4 regions of the Arthrobacter sp. FW306-05-C genome follow, and region 2 is predicted to be linked to each of the others. Evidence: riboswitches for the same ligand, from Rfam matches in the RefSeq annotation. Region 2 holds a riboswitch; each other region holds the start of a gene.
The links. Region 2 has a riboswitch for cyclic di-AMP ahead of LFT44_RS21700 (M23 family metallopeptidase). Riboswitches for the same ligand answer to the same signal wherever they lie in the genome.

Region 1 (3,669 bases), on a different replicon from region 2:
GGTGATCGGGGCAACGATCAACACGAACGGTCGGCTGCTGGTCAAAGCCACCCGTGTCGGCAGTGAAACGACTCTCGCCCAGATGGGTCGGCTTGTCAGCCAGGCCCAGAGCGGCAAGGCAGCGATCGCCCGGCTGGCCGACCGGATCAGCGCCGTCTTCGTTCCGGTCGTGCTGGGAATTTCCGCCGCCACCTTCGCCGGATGGTTCCTTGGCGCCGGTAACCTGCAGGCGGCCTTCACCGCCGCAGTGGCTGTGCTCGTGATCGCTTGCCCGTGCGCGCTGGGGCTTGCAACACCGACGGCGCTGCTGACGGGAACGGGCCGGGGGGCGCAACTGGGCATCCTGATCAAGGGACCGCAGGTCCTCGAAGACACCAGGACTGTGGACACCATCGTGCTGGATAAGACCGGAACGGTCACCAGCGGCAAGCTGTCCGTGTCCGCTGTCCAGAGCCTGGACGGGACCGGCAGGAACGAGCTGCTCACCCTGGCCGGGGCAGTGGAAGCGGCAAGCGAACACCCGGTAGCACACGCCGTCGCCCGGGCAGCAAGGACGACGGCGCCGCTGCCGGCGGTCACCGACTTTGTCAGCGCAGCCGGCGGCGGCGTCCGCGGGACCGTCAACGGACACGCAGTCGTCGTCGGACGCGCAGGCTGGCTGCGGGACAACGGCATCAACGAACCGGCCGATGGCCAGCAGATGCTGCGAACGCTGGAGGACTCCGGCGCCACGGTGGTATGGGTCGGCATCGACGGAGAACCCGCAGGACTGATCAGCCTCACCGACACCGTCAAACCCGGTTCGGCCGCCGCGATCGCGCGGCTGAAGGACCTGGGGCTGCGTCCCGTGCTGCTCACCGGCGATAACGCCTCGGCCGCGTTAACCGTCGCCGCGCAGGTCGGCATCCCGGCCGAGGATGTGCTGGCCGGGGTCCTGCCTGAAGGCAAGGTGGCCGCCGTGCGCCGGCTGCAGGACGCCGGAGCGACAGTGGCCATGGCCGGGGACGGCGTGAATGACGCTGCAGCCCTGGCCCAGGCCGACCTGGGCATCGCCATGGGCAGCGGCACCGACGTGGCCATCGCGGCCGCGGATCTGACGGTCATGGGAAGCGACCTGGGGCAGGTCGCTCAAGCCATCGAACTGTCCCGCCGCACACTGGGCACGATCAAGACCAACCTGTTCTGGGCGTTCTTCTACAACGCCGTCGGCATCCCGGTCGCCGCGCTGGGGCTGCTCAACCCGATGATCGCAGGCGCTGCGATGGCCGCCAGCTCAGTTCTGGTGGTTACCAACTCCTTGCGGCTGCGCCGCTTCGGGCGCCCCGCAGTGAGCATGTAATTACTCCCCGCCCGTGAGGCAGGGATGCTGAAGGCCGGTGATGCAGTGCCCCCAAGGCACTGCATCACCGGCCTTCAGTGGTCTGTGGATGGCCGCTTATTTTCCGGCGCGGACGAAGGTGACGGCGCCCTTGGCGGTCATCCAGGTCAGGGGGTGGACGGCGGTTTCGTTCCTGCCGTTCAGGCCGGAGCTGAGGACCTGGCCGTTGCCGACGTAGATCCCGACATGGCCCGGCTGCATGACCATGTCGCCGGGCTGCGGGTCGGTGACTACCGTTCCGTAGTTCATGAACTGCATCGGGCCAAGGTCCCCGACGGGGATGCCGGCCGCGTTGAGGGCGTTCTCCACCAGCCGGGTGCAGTCCTGGATCATGCCGATCTGGGCATAGGCGGAGGAAACCATGATGGCGTTGATGCCGCCGGCTGCCGGTGCTGCCACGGGGGCGGCAGCAGCAGGGGTCACCGTGACCTGGGCCTTCGCCGGCGCTACCGCTGCGGTCACCGCGGGCGCCACGGGGGCCTTGGGTGCCTGCGCTGCGACCGGTTTGGGTGCTTCCACGACCGGAGCCGGGGTGGTCTCTACAACAGGACGCTCGAAGGAAATCTGGACTGTGGCGTCGGCGCTGAGCGGCGTCTGGACCTGGTTGGTGACTTCCAGGTTTGAGGCCGGCTCCGCGTCGCGCTGGACCGGGGCGTCGGCTGCCTGGGCGGCGATGCCGCTGGTAAGGACAAGCCCGGACGCTGCGGCGATGACCGCGGCCTGGCGCCCGGCGGCACCGGCGTTACCGGCTACTGACCTGGACAGCACGGCAAGGGGACTGGTCTGGACGGGGACCGCGCGGCGGCGGCCGTGAGCTTTGCCATTGGGCATGAAAAGGCCTCTCCCACTGCCTGCGAGGTTAGCTGTCGGATTCGGATGGGAGACACCCGGCCGCACCGGTACATGAGTGGCACCAGGCACGGCTTCACCCCAAGACCTGCCCGAAGCAGGCCGCCATTGGGTTCCCCGTCTCTGCCGGACGAAAGTTGCGAATGGATCCCGGGCAGCGGCAGAGTTAGGCAAGTCTGCTCGGGAGTGCCGCACTTGGAGAAACGGGCACGGCTATGACCATACGTCACATCATCAACACTTGTCACATTCCGGTAACGCCGCGCCGGGCCACGTCTCCCCTCCCACTTGCAAACTTATACCCAGTGGGGGTATATTTTTGGATGTTGTCAGTGAAGTGGTATGTCCCGGCCGGTCCCTTGCACCTGCTCTCACAGCCGTTCAACCCCAGCGCCCATAAGTCCTTCGTCTAGGAATGGAAACTGACATGTGTGGAACTGAATCCCGTACCCAGCTGCCGCTTGCATCCTCAGCATCCGGGTGCAGCTGCTGCTCGACCCAAGACTCGGCTGTCCCGTCGGCAACGCCCGGAACCAGCGCCGTGGAATTCGCGGTGGATGGTCTTACCTGTGGGCATTGCGTTCAGACGGTCGAGAAGGCCGTCTCCTCCCTGGAGGGGGTCGAATCGGCTTCTGTCGAGCTGGTCCCGGGCGGCCGCTCGCGCCTGCTGGTAGGAGGCAGGGCAAATGAGGCTGCCGTGCGCGAGGCCGTCACCGCCGCCGGCTATACATTCGCGGCGAACTAGGCATTTCCCCCGGTAACTTCCTCCTTCCGGGCTCCGGAAGGAGGAACCGGTCCGGGCGGCTGGCCGGACAGGCCCGCCGCCTCTAACCAACGCCCCGCACCTCAACCGACGTGGGCGCAGTGAAACCGAATGCCGGCCGCGCACGTTGTACCAGCACGGCAGCGACTGGCCTGAAGCGGCGTGCCGGTAGGCTGAAGCTGTACTGCCGCCCTGGACTGAAAGGAGGAAGACCTCGTGACCGCATCATCCCAGCGCCGCCTCACCGCCTTCCTCCTGAGTGCGGGCTTCCTCGTAGCTGCCTTGGCCATCATCGCCGGGATCTTCGGCATGCACGTCATGACCGGCGCCCACGACATGGGTCCCGGTCACAGCATGACCGCAGCTGGCGAGGGTCCGGTCGTGCGGCTGCAGACCATGCCGGTCAGCCACTCCCATAAAACGATGACCGACGGTGCTGCTGAGGCTCCCGCTGTAGTCACCGGTTCATCCGCGTCGTCCTGTGCCCCGGCAGGGTCCTGCCCGGAGATGACGGCCGGTGCGGCTGCCTGCGTCCTGGCTCCGGGAACCACCACTCTCGCAGCCCCGCTTCCGGGAACAGCCTCCTATGAGCTGCCGGATTTCGGTGCCGCGGCCGCAGGGACAAGCACCTATTCCTACTCACCGGACAGCCCCTCCCCCGGTGACCTCTGTATCAGCC
Region 2 (3,669 bases):
CTGGCCGCGACAACGGGTCTGAGCGAATCCGGTGTTTCGCACGCCCTGCGCCTGCTGCGCGGGCCCAAGGTCGTCACGGTCCGGCGTTCGGGCCGGATGGCCTACTACTCGCTGGCCGATTCGCACGTCCGTTTACTCCTGGATCTTGGCCTGACCCACGTCGGGCACACGGGCCAGGACCGTCTGCAGTCAGCAGCCAGCAGCTGACACCGATGCGGCGGGGGAAGTGCGCAGGGGGGTTCGAGAATGAACGGTGATTACCGTATCGACGGCCCGGTCTGGCTGCCGATCCTGCCCCCGTCATTGGGCGAGTATCTGGCCCCGAACCTGCAGCCCGTTCCGCTCATTCCGGCACTGGCGCTGGCCGCTGCCGTCCTCTACCTGGCCGGGGCCATCACTCTCTGGCGCCGGGGCCGGGCCTGGTCGCCGATACGCACCATCTCGTTCCTCACCGGCTGCGCCGCCATCGCCGTGGTCATGGGCGCCGGGATCGAAGGCTACGGGCTGCGCATGTTCTCCATTTTCATGTTCCAGCAACTGACGCTGATGATGGCCGTTCCGCCGCTACTGGTTGTCGGCTCACCCGGCACCCTGCTGCTGCGCACGACACCACACAACCGGCTGGGCCGGCCCGTGCTTCAGGCCGCGATCTGGGGCCTGCGCTCCAGATGGGGACGCCTGGCCATCCACCCGGGGTTCATGGTCCCCCTGTTCCTGCTGAGCTTTTACGGCGTGTACTTCTCTGGGCTCGCCGATCTGCTGCTGCCCAGCTGGTACGGGCACGTCGGGCTGGAGTTGCTGTTCCTGCTCGCCGGGATCCTCTTCACCGTGCCGCTAATCTCGGCCGACCCATTGCCCACCCGGCAGACCCATTTTGGGCGGTTGATCGATATTTTCGCGGAAATGCCACTGCATGCCTTTTTCGGGGTGGTCATCATGATGGCAACGGATCCGATGGTCGAATTCTTTGCCGTCCCGCCCGAAAGCTGGAATATCAATCCACTGCAGGACCAGGGAGTTGCCGGCGGGCTGGCATGGTCCTACGGGGAGCTGCCGGGGGTACTGCTGCTGATGTTCATCCTGGTCCGGTGGCAGCGGGACGAAGCCAGCGGGTGGGCCCGGTCAGAACGGGCAGTAGCCAGCGCCGGCGGCGATGCGGACATGGATGCCTACAACCAGTACCTGCAGCAGCTGGCCAACCGGCCCGAACGGCACCGCTGAACCGGCCTGGCCTGCCGCGTCGTTACCTTCCGAACACTTCCCTTACTGTCCGGCAAGCGCCGATACGATGAGCGCCTTCAGGGTCCCTTTCTCGGAGATCCCGAGGATCCTCGCGCTGACCCGGGCCTCCCGGTCCAGGACAAGGGTGGTGGGAACGGCGCGCGGCGGCACGTAGGTCGTCATGGCCAGCAGGATCCCGCCGTTGCTGTCATCAAAACTGGGATAACCCACCCCGAACGTGCGTTCAAAGGCAGCCGCAGTCGGCGCATCGTCCCGGACGTTCACGCCATAGAACAGCACTCCCTGGTCCCGGAATTCATTGTTCAGCGCGACCAGGTCCGGCGCTTCCTTCCGGCAGGGAGCACAGCCCGCGTACCAGAAATTCAGGACCACCACGTTGCCCGCCCAGTCGTCCGAGGAGACGGTTTCCCCGCTGAACAGCGTCCCGGTCAGGGAAACCTTCGAACCGCGCGCGTCGGGACGGTACTCGTTGACTGAACCATCACCTGCGATGTAGTTCTTGTCGTCCCCTGCGCGTGCCTGCGCGGCGAGGGAATCCTCCTGCGCCCCGCAACCGGACAGGGCCAGCGCCGCAGCACCGAGCCCCAGAACAGCCCGCCGGGGCGGGCACTTGCCTTCTCCTGCACGCTTGAACAGATCCACAGTCGTTGATTCTATCCCGTGTAGAAAAGGGAGCGGCGGGCGGTTTGCAGGCGACTATCAGGTAAATCACAGGATTATAACGATTTCAGGACCTGCCTGTAATGTTGATACAGGCATTTGTGTATCAGTGCCTTCGAGGCCGAAAGCCAACCCCGCCCGGGCCTCGCAAACGACGAGCTTCACAGGCGGGGGCGGAGAACCCATCTTCCGGCAGCTGCGCTGCCTTGGGGTGAAGCCGGAGCTGAAGACTGCATCGAGCGGTTCGAGTCCCCGGCCGGGCTTGATCCTTGGCCCGAACCCGACAGCTAACTTCGCAGGCGCTGAAAGGACCCCATGCCGTCTTCCCCTGCCCGCGGCCGGCACCGTAGCCCGGTGCCCGCCCGAGCCTGGCGCGTCGATTCTGCCGCTCCCCGGCACAGTCGGCGCCAGCCCACCAGCCGGGACTTCGCCGTCCTTCGACGCAACCTTCCGGCAGCGGCCACCATCACCGCAGCAATGCTGGTCGGCGCAGCCATCACTGCGGCCAATGCCGGCACGGGCACTGACCGGCCCGCTGCGGCAGGCGCGGAACAGGTGGCCGCAATCGAGGTTCCGGCGCAGGCTTCGCCGGGCGCCAGCATCTCCTTCGACCGGTCCCCGGTGGCCACTGTCCCGGCCCCGGCCGTACCCGAGTCCCCGGCGGCCGGGTCTGCCGGGGCTTCGGCGCAGCTGGTCCCCGCGGCAGCTGTTCCCGCCAGCCCGGCGGCTTTGTCGGGGCTCACCGCACCGTTGGCGAGCATGTCCGTAGCGTCGCCGTTCGGTTTCCGCACCAGTCCGATAACCGGGGGATCCGGGGAGCTTCACACCGGCCTTGACCTGGTGGCGTCCTGCCAGACAGCCGTGTTCGCGGCCGGAACCGGAACGGTGGTCGAGGCAGGATGGTCCGCGTACGGCGGGGGAAACCGGATCGTGGTCGACCACGGCAACGGCCTGAAAAGCACCTACAACCACCTGGCCTCGATCGAGACGAGCGTCGGTGCCCCCGTCGCCGCGGGGCAGCGGCTGGCCGCTGCCGGAACAACGGGAAACTCCACCGGCTGCCACCTGCATTTCGAGGTGCTCTTCAACGGCCAGACCGTTGATCCCCAGGGCTGGCTGTGACCGCAGCGAACCCCAGGGCGGGCGCGGCAGGCCGCGCACCACGGCCGGTTCAGCGTCGCGGCCTGCTGTGGGCCGTCTTCGTCACCGTGGTTATCCTCACCGCGCTGGCTTTCTTCGCCATCGGCCGGCTCTCCGGCGCGCCGCAGCAGATCTCCGATGACGGACCGGATGCCGGATTTGCCCGTGACATGCAGGTCCACCACGCCCAGGCCGTGGAGATGGCCCTGATCATCAGGGATACGTCCACGAACGAAGAAATCCGCGCGGTCGCCTATGACATCGCGACCACCCAGCAGCACCAGAAGGGTCAGATGTTCGCCTGGCTGCAGGGATGGGGCCTGTCCCAGGCAGGCAAAGGGAAGCCCATGGCCTGGATGGGGGCCGGGAGCGGGGACCACGGACAGTCCCACGGGGCCTCTGCTGCCGCGGCACCGCAGACAGAGATGGAGGGCATGGCGACGCCCGAACAGATGCAGGCCCTCCGGGCCGCTTCCGGGACAGAGGCGGACCGGCTTTTCACTGATCTGATGATCCGCCACCACCAGGGCGGGGTGGCGATGGCCACTGCGGCCGTGAACCTCGCCGAGACCGCCCGCGTCCGCGACTTCGCCGCCGGCCTGATGGAAGCGCAAAGCGCTGAAATAC
Region 3 (3,669 bases), on a different replicon from region 2:
ACCTCGCGGGAAGAGGCGATACGGTGGGACAACGCAAGGTACTGCGCTCGAGGAGCTGAGCTGGATGACGGATCTGATCGACACTACGGAGATGTACCTCAGGACCATCCTGGAGCTTGAGGAAGAAAACATCGTTGCCCTCCGGGCCCGTATTGCCGAGCGCTTGCGCCACTCCGGCCCCACCGTCTCCCAGACCATCGGCAGGATGGAGCGCGATGGACTCGTTGTTGTCTCTGGTGACAGGCATTTGGAGCTCACTGACACCGGGCGCAAGCGCGCCACGGAGGTGATGCGCAAGCACCGGCTGGCCGAACGCCTGCTGGCGGACGTCATCGGGCTGGACTGGGCCTACGTCCACGATGAAGCCTGCCGCTGGGAACATGTGATGAGTGAGCGGGTGGAGCGCCGCATCTACGAGATACTGGACCACCCCACCGAATCCCCGTACGGCAACCCCATCCCGGGCCTTGCCGCGCTGGGCGGCCGGCCGGCCCCCGGCTTCGGTGACGGCGCCATCAGCCTGGTGGAGGCGATGAAGAGCTACGTGCCTGCTTCCGGCGTGACCATCAGCCGCCTCGCGGAGCCGATCCAGGTGGAGCCGGAGCTGCTGTCGCAGTTGGACGAAGGCGGAATCCGGCCCGGCGCTGCAGTGGCCCTGGAGCGCGTGGGCGACTACATCTCGGTGCGGGTGGCCGGGATTGAAGGAGCGCTGGAGCTTCCGCCGGAGGTTGCCGCACACGTCTTTGTGGCCGTCAAGCAGGGCTGAAGCGAAACTTCCATACCCCGGACCTGCCCTTCCAGCCAAAGATAACGGAATTGTTACCTAGGGTCTTAAGCCCCTATAGTAGAACCAGTCGTTTGAAACTTAAGCGTTACCTGATCCGGAGCCGAGCTCTGCCAGCGGATCGGGTGCACGAGTCGTTACTGGCAGAGGCGGGGGAACCACAAGCGGCAGCGGGGGACTGCCTTGGCGTGAAGTCCGTCAGCAGCAAGCCTCTCCAGTGAAGGATTCTTCCGGGAATACCCCTGCGCAGAAGCTTGCCCTTGGCGGGCCGGGTCTTTGATCTCTCTGACCCGAATCCGACAGCTAACTCCGCAGGCTTTTCCAGAGAGGAACCCTTCTTGACCATGCAAACCCCCCGGGGACGCCGCCGTGCTGCCGGCCCCCCTTCGGCGCCGCGGGTTGTCGAAGTTGTCGCAGCGGAGCGCCCCCGCGACCTCCATCGCGACGCCCGCCGCCGCCGGGGTCCGTTCCGCCAGATGACGGAGTTTGCCGCTGCCAGCGGCATCGGCCAGAAGGCCGGCATTGCCCTGGCAGCCACCGGCCTGGTGCTGACCGTGACCGTGCCCGCCACAAGTCCCGTTATGGCCACTGATGCCGCCGGCAGCGCCCCGCTTGCAGCCTCCTCTGTCACGCCGCAGCCCGAGATCTCGGCCGACATCGGTGCCCAGATCGACTTCAGCCGGTCCGCCGTGGTGACCCAGGCGGACCCGGACGGGAAGCTAAAGCAACTGCTGAGTGCCCAGTCGGCCGGCTCCGTGACGCGTGCCGCGTCAGCCGGCACCCTGGCCGCACCGCTGGCATCCCTTGCCACCGCTTCCCCCTTCGGTTACCGGGTCAGCCCGATTACTGGAGGCTCGGGCGACTTCCACCGGGGCCAGGACTTCGTGGCGCAGTGTGGGACATCCGTCCTGGCGGCCGCCACGGGTACCGTGACCTTCGCGGGCTGGCATCAGTTCGGCGGCGGAAACCGAGTGGTCATCGACCACGGGAACGGGCTGGAAACCACGTACAACCACCTGTCGTCCTTCAATGTGAAGGTGGGCCAGACCGTCTCCCGCGGGGACGTGGTGGCGCTGAGCGGCACCACTGGTGCATCCACCGGCTGCCACCTGCACTTCGAAGTCCAGGTCAATGGCGAAGTGGTCGATCCCATGGGCTGGTTGTAACCGAATGATTGCGCACTCTCAGATCGCCGTGACTAGCCGTGACCTGAATGTGACATTGAAACAAAACTGCTGTACCGTCTAACTCGCGTCAACTTTTCCGAAGTTGACGCTCTTGAGTGGATTGCCTAACTCTGCCACCGCTCAAGGTCCGTTCGCATTTCATCGTCTGGCAGGGGCGGGGGAACCAATTTCGGCCTTTATCCAGAAGGCCTTGGGGTTAAGTCACAAGCTTCCCAGGAAGCAGCGTGGCCGGGTGACTCCCATCCGAATCCGACAGCTCACCTCGCAGGCATTGGGAGAGGCTACCTTCGTGTCTTCACGCCATAATTCTGCGCGCCACCGTGCGCAAACGGTTCGCACCAACCCCTTGGATGCCGTTTCCAAGGCCGTGAGTGCAAATGCCGGGACCGTAGGCCGCCAGGCTGCCGTTGTGGCAGCCGCCTCGGGCCTGATCCTGAGCATGGGCCTGCCGGCCACTGCTGCTGATACCACTGCCGGTGTCTCAGCTTCCACTGAGTCCGGTTCGGCCCAAACGGCCCTCGCCGTCACCGCTGCCCCCACCGCCACGGTTTCCTTTGAACGTCCCGTGGTCAAAACCACCGCTGCTCCCAAGGTGCAGCCGGTGCGTACCCAGTCCACCGACACGGCCACCGCTGCTGCTGCTGCCGGCCAGGACGCCGCGCCGGCCGCCAAGACCGCCCAGACCATCTCCTCGGCGGCGACCTCGGGCATCGCAGCCATCGCCTACACCGGCATCGGCCACTCGTACGTGTGGGGCGGCACCAGCCCCGTCACCGGCTGGGACTGCTCCGGGTTCGTGCAGTGGGTTTACGCCCAGGCAGGCATCAGCATTCCCCGCACCAACGCGTGGAGCATCATGACCCCCACCTCCGCGCCGCAGCCGGGTGACCTGGTTGTCCAGAACGGCGGCGCCCACGTTGGCATCTACGTCGGCAACGGCATGATGATCAGCGCACTCAACCCCTCACAGGGCACGCTGCTCCACTCGCCTGCAGCCACCGGTACCTCGTCGTACTACCACCTCAACAAATAGTTCTTGGGCTCCGTGCTCCAAGGGCTATTTCTTTGCCCAAAGCTTCTTCGCTAGAAACCACATCCCCGTTCGGGACGCGCCGGCGTACCCCCAAGATGCCGGCGCGTCCAACACACTTTGCCTGCCTACCTGCGGTTGCAAGGAAAACGAAAGAGAGAACTGATGACGACTCGTGCTACCGCACGGCACCGCGCCGAGGTCACCAAGACCAACTCGATCGCTGTCATTGCCAAGGCTGTCAGCGACAACGCCGGCGGCATGGGCCGCCAGGCTGCGGTCATCGCCGCCGCTTCCGGCCTGGTCCTGACCAGTGGCATTGCGGCCAACGCCGCCGATGCCAACGTCAAGCGCGACTCTGCTCCCGCCTCCGCGCTGGAAGTTGAATCCGCCGTCGACGCCCCGATTTCCGCCGCTTCCACCATTGCGATCAGCTTCGAGAAGCCAGCTGTGACCACCACGCCGGCCCCCGTCGTCGAGCCCGAGCCCCAGGTTCAGGTGGAGGAAGCTGCCCCTGCTCCCGCCGCCCAGCCCGTTGCCGCTCCCAAGGTCACCGCCAAGGTCGCCACCGCCGCTGCCCCGGCCGCTCCCGCAGCCCAGGCTTCTGCCAGCGGCAAGGGTGCTGCAATCCTCTCCGCCGCCTACGCCCAGCTTGGCGTCCACCAGGA
Region 4 (3,669 bases), on a different replicon from region 2:
CGGTCCGGATCTTTGGCCTGAGCTCGTGGAGCATCCTGGTTCCCCAGGCTCTGATGGGGGTCGGCTCGGCGTGGCTGGTCTATCTGGCCGTGCGGCGGGCCGCAACGCCGGCCACCGGTGATGTCGGGCTTGCGCACCGGGCAGGGCTGCTGGCAGCGGCGGTCCTTGCCCTCACCCCGGTTGCCACCCTGATGTTCCGGTTCAACAACCCGGACGCCCTGCTGGTGCTGCTAATGACAGCAGCCGCGTACGGGTTCCTCCGCGCGGTCCAGGAGGACCGGCCTCGGTGGCTCCTGCTGGCCGGGGTATTCCTGGGCTTTGGGTTTCTCGCCAAGCAGCTTCAGGTCCTGCTGGTGGTTCCCGGGTTCGCCATCGCATACATGGTGGCAGCTCCGGGCGGCACGCGGCGGCGGTTGATCCGTCTGGCAGCCGCGGGAGCAGCGATGGTGGTTTCTGCCGGCTGGTGGCTGCTGGCCGTCGAGCTGACGCCGGCGAACATGCGGCCCTACATTGGCGGGTCGCAGAACAACTCCATCCTGGAGCTGACGTTGGGCTACAACGGCCTGGGCAGGCTCACGGGCGACGAAACGGGCAGTGTGGGCGGCGGCAACGGCTGGGGCGTTCCGGGCCTGTTCCGGATGTTCAACAGCGAGTTCGGCGGCCAGATCGCATGGCTGCTGCCGTCCGCACTCATCCTTGCGGCGGGGCTGCTGTGGGTGGGGCGGCGGGCTCCGCGAACAGATGTTGTCCGCGCTTCCGTCATCATCTGGGGCTCGTGGATCCTGGTAGCGGGCCTGGTGTTCAGCTTCATGGCCGGCATCATCCACCCCTACTACGCGGTGGCACTGGCACCGGGAATCGCCGGAATGGCAGGCCTGGGCAGCGTTCTCCTGTGGCAGCGCCGCAGGCAAGCGGCTGCCCGCATCTTCCTCGCTTCAGCAGTGGCCGTGGCATCGCTTACGGCCTTCTACCTGCTGGGAACCACGTCCGCCTACGGCCCTTGGCTGCGCTGGCTGGTGCTCGGCGGAAGTTTGGCAGCCGCAGCAGGCATTGGGCTGGGCAAGTTCCTGCGCTTGGCTTCCATGCAGCGGACGACGGCGGCCCTCGCCATCGCTGCGTCGCTCGCCGGTCCGCTGGACTACTCCGTCACCACCGCGGCTACGGCACACAGCGGGGCGATCGTCAGTGCGGGGCCAGCCTCGGGCTTAGGCGCCGGCGGCCGCGGACCGGGAGGCTTCAGTTCGACCGGCCGGAGCCCTTCGGGCCGCGGTACCGGACAGGGCGTCACGGGCCAGGGTCCCACGGGGCAGGGCTTCCAGCAGCAGGGTTCCCAGCAGCAGGCCGCCCCGGCCGGAACAAACCCTGGCGGCGCTAACTTCGGGGGCAGGCCCGGCGGCGGACTCGGTGGCCTCCTCGGCGCACCTACTCCATCAGCGGATCTTGTGGCCGCGCTCAAAGACGGTGCAACCAATTACACCTGGGCAGCAGCGGTAGTGGGCTCCAACAATGCCGCCGGGTACCAGCTCGCCACGGAACTGCCGGTGATGGCCGTGGGCGGCTTCAACGGCACCGACCCCTCCCCCACCCTGGCGCAGTTCCAAGACCTCGTCGCGCAGGGAAAAATCCACTACTTCATTGCCGGCGGGGCCATGCCGTCCAGCTCCGGTTCGGATGCCGCCGGCCGGATCGCCGAGTGGGTTTCGCAGAACTTCAGTGCGCAGAGCATCGGCGGCGCCACTATCTACCTCCTGGCACGGTAACAACACGGTCTGGTGTCCTGAACGTAACGATTGAACCGCAGGCCAGAAGCAAACCGGCGCGCTGAAGGCCGTGACTTCCGTTACCTAAATGTGACTTTGCTTCGCTTTTCCTGTACCGTCGATTGGGTGCGGCTCCCGTTCGGGCCGCATATCCCGGGTTGACGCCAAGCTCTGCCGCTTCCCCGGATTCCGATTGAGCAACGGCAGAGGCGGGGGACCCACCGTCCCGGGCGATGAACGCCCTTGGGGTTAAGCACGCACGTGATCTTTCCGTGCGGCCGGATGCCCTCATCCGAACCCGACAGCTAACTCCGCAGGTGTGAGAGGCGATCAATCATGTCCAAAAACACGGCAGAAGCATGCCTGCATGCCAAGGGTAAACATCTGGCACAGCAGGGACCGGCCAAGAAACCAGCAAAGAAGACCAGCCTGGGCGTGCGTGCCGGGATCCTTGCGGCATCCTGCGCGGTGCTCGTGGGGGTAGGCGCGGCAGGCCAGGCAACCAGCAGCATGACCCCGGTGTCATCCACCGAATCAAACTCTTCCACGGCAGCGGCCGATGCCCAAATGAGCATCGAGAAGAGCGAAATCCGCTCCAACCCGGCAGCGTCCGTTCCGGCGGCAATCAGCGTAGCCCCCCAGGCAGCGGAACCAGCCCCCGCGCCTGCACCGGCGGCCCCCGCAGCGGAAGCCCCGGCACCCGCCCCGGCTCCGGCACCCGCTCCTGCACCTGCGCCGGCACCCGTCGTCGCGGTGAATGATCCCGCCGGCGCCCAGGCGTATGCTGCCGGCCAGCTGGCAACCTTTGGCTGGGGACCTGACCAGATGCAGTGCCTGCAGACGCTGTGGACCAAGGAGTCCGACTGGACCACCACGGCCACGAATCCCAGCAGCGGCGCCTACGGCATCGTCCAGTCCCTGCCTGCAGAGAAGATGGCCAGCGCCGGCGCTGACTACCTGACCAACTACCGCACGCAGATCAACTGGGGCCTGGATTACATCAAGAAGAGCTACCAGTCTCCGTGCGGTGCGCTGAACTTCCACCTGGCGCACAACTGGTACTAGGCACCTCTCCCTGGCATAGCGCCGCAAAGGGAAACCTTCAGCTGAACCTCCCGGCTCCAAGGACAGCCGACGGCGTGTCCCGCCACCCGCCGTCGTACGCCTTGGCCACGGGGTAACGCCGGGGATTCCAGCGACAGACCGCGGGCCGCATCATCACGATGCGGCCCGCGGTCTGTTTTAAGCGTTGCTGGGCGTACTGCCGGCCTGAGCTGCATCCTGCCCGGCATTCCGCCAAGGGATGTACTGGACGGCCCACTTATTGCCGTCCGGGTCGGCGAAGTAAACGAAGTGGCCCCAAGGCAGCACTTCGATGTCACTGACGTCCACACCATTGTTCTTCAGGTGGTCATGCGCCTTTTGGATGTCGTCGACCACCATCTGGAGGGTGGTTCCCGTGCCGGGAGGGGCGTCCAAAAGCCCCTCGCCCATGCAGATGGAGCAGGCAGAGCCGAGCGGCGTCAGCTGTACGAAGCGCACGTGGTCCGACGGCCGCTCGTCGTAGTCCGCGTTGAAGCCCACCTTGTTGACATAGAAGTCCTTGGCGCGGTCAACGTCGGATACAGGGACAAAGACAAGTTCGAGTTTCCAGTCCATCCGCACAGGCTAGCGGCGGCACACCGATTGAAAAAGGGTAAAAACTACCCTGCGATGCCGTAGAGCCGGTCGCCGGCGTCGCCCAGGCCGGGAACGATGTAGGACTTCTCGTTGAGCTTCTCGTCGATGGAGGCCAGGACGATGTGCACGTTCGCGCCCGAGAGTTCCTCTTCCAGCCGTGCCAGGCCTTCAGGGGCAGCCAGCAGGCAGATGCAGGTGACGTCGGAAGCGCCCCGCTTGAACAGGAACT

Region 1: another riboswitch for cyclic di-AMP. It lies ahead of LFT44_RS08565 (NlpC/P60 family protein); the one in region 2 lies ahead of LFT44_RS21700 (M23 family metallopeptidase).
Region 3: another riboswitch for cyclic di-AMP. It lies ahead of LFT44_RS03790 (C40 family peptidase); the one in region 2 lies ahead of LFT44_RS21700 (M23 family metallopeptidase).
Region 4: another riboswitch for cyclic di-AMP. It lies ahead of LFT44_RS03130 (hypothetical protein); the one in region 2 lies ahead of LFT44_RS21700 (M23 family metallopeptidase).

What each region holds. Positions count from the first base shown of each region.
Region 1 covers NZ_CP084556.1:1,848,925-1,852,593, reverse strand. The annotation lists gene LFT44_RS08570 (heavy metal translocating P-type ATPase) at 1-1,339, shown strand, start outside; gene LFT44_RS08565 (NlpC/P60 family protein) at 1,436-2,209, opposite strand; cyclic di-AMP (ydaO/yuaA leader) riboswitch at 2,213-2,410, opposite strand; gene LFT44_RS08560 (heavy-metal-associated domain-containing protein) at 2,655-2,972, shown strand; gene LFT44_RS08555 (hypothetical protein) at 3,207-3,669, shown strand, end outside.
Region 2 covers NZ_CP084557.1:198,652-202,320, forward strand. The annotation lists gene LFT44_RS21685 (ArsR/SmtB family transcription factor) at 1-207, shown strand, start outside; gene LFT44_RS21690 (cytochrome c oxidase assembly protein) at 247-1,221, shown strand; gene LFT44_RS21695 (TlpA family protein disulfide reductase) at 1,264-1,884, opposite strand; cyclic di-AMP (ydaO/yuaA leader) riboswitch at 2,045-2,219, shown strand; gene LFT44_RS21700 (M23 family metallopeptidase) at 2,257-3,024, shown strand; gene LFT44_RS21705 (DUF305 domain-containing protein) at 3,021-3,669, shown strand, end outside.
Region 3 covers NZ_CP084556.1:802,648-806,316, forward strand. The annotation lists gene LFT44_RS03780 (metal-dependent transcriptional regulator) at 65-766, shown strand; cyclic di-AMP (ydaO/yuaA leader) riboswitch at 886-1,116, shown strand; gene LFT44_RS03785 (M23 family metallopeptidase) at 1,129-1,950, shown strand; cyclic di-AMP (ydaO/yuaA leader) riboswitch at 2,079-2,256, shown strand; gene LFT44_RS03790 (C40 family peptidase) at 2,381-3,004, shown strand; gene LFT44_RS03795 (NlpC/P60 family protein) at 3,167-3,669, shown strand, end outside.
Region 4 covers NZ_CP084556.1:639,648-643,316, reverse strand. The annotation lists gene LFT44_RS03135 (ArnT family glycosyltransferase) at 1-1,760, shown strand, start outside; cyclic di-AMP (ydaO/yuaA leader) riboswitch at 1,931-2,091, shown strand; gene LFT44_RS03130 (hypothetical protein) at 2,097-2,825, shown strand; gene LFT44_RS03125 (glyoxalase superfamily protein) at 3,003-3,419, opposite strand; gene upp (uracil phosphoribosyltransferase) at 3,464-3,669, opposite strand, start outside.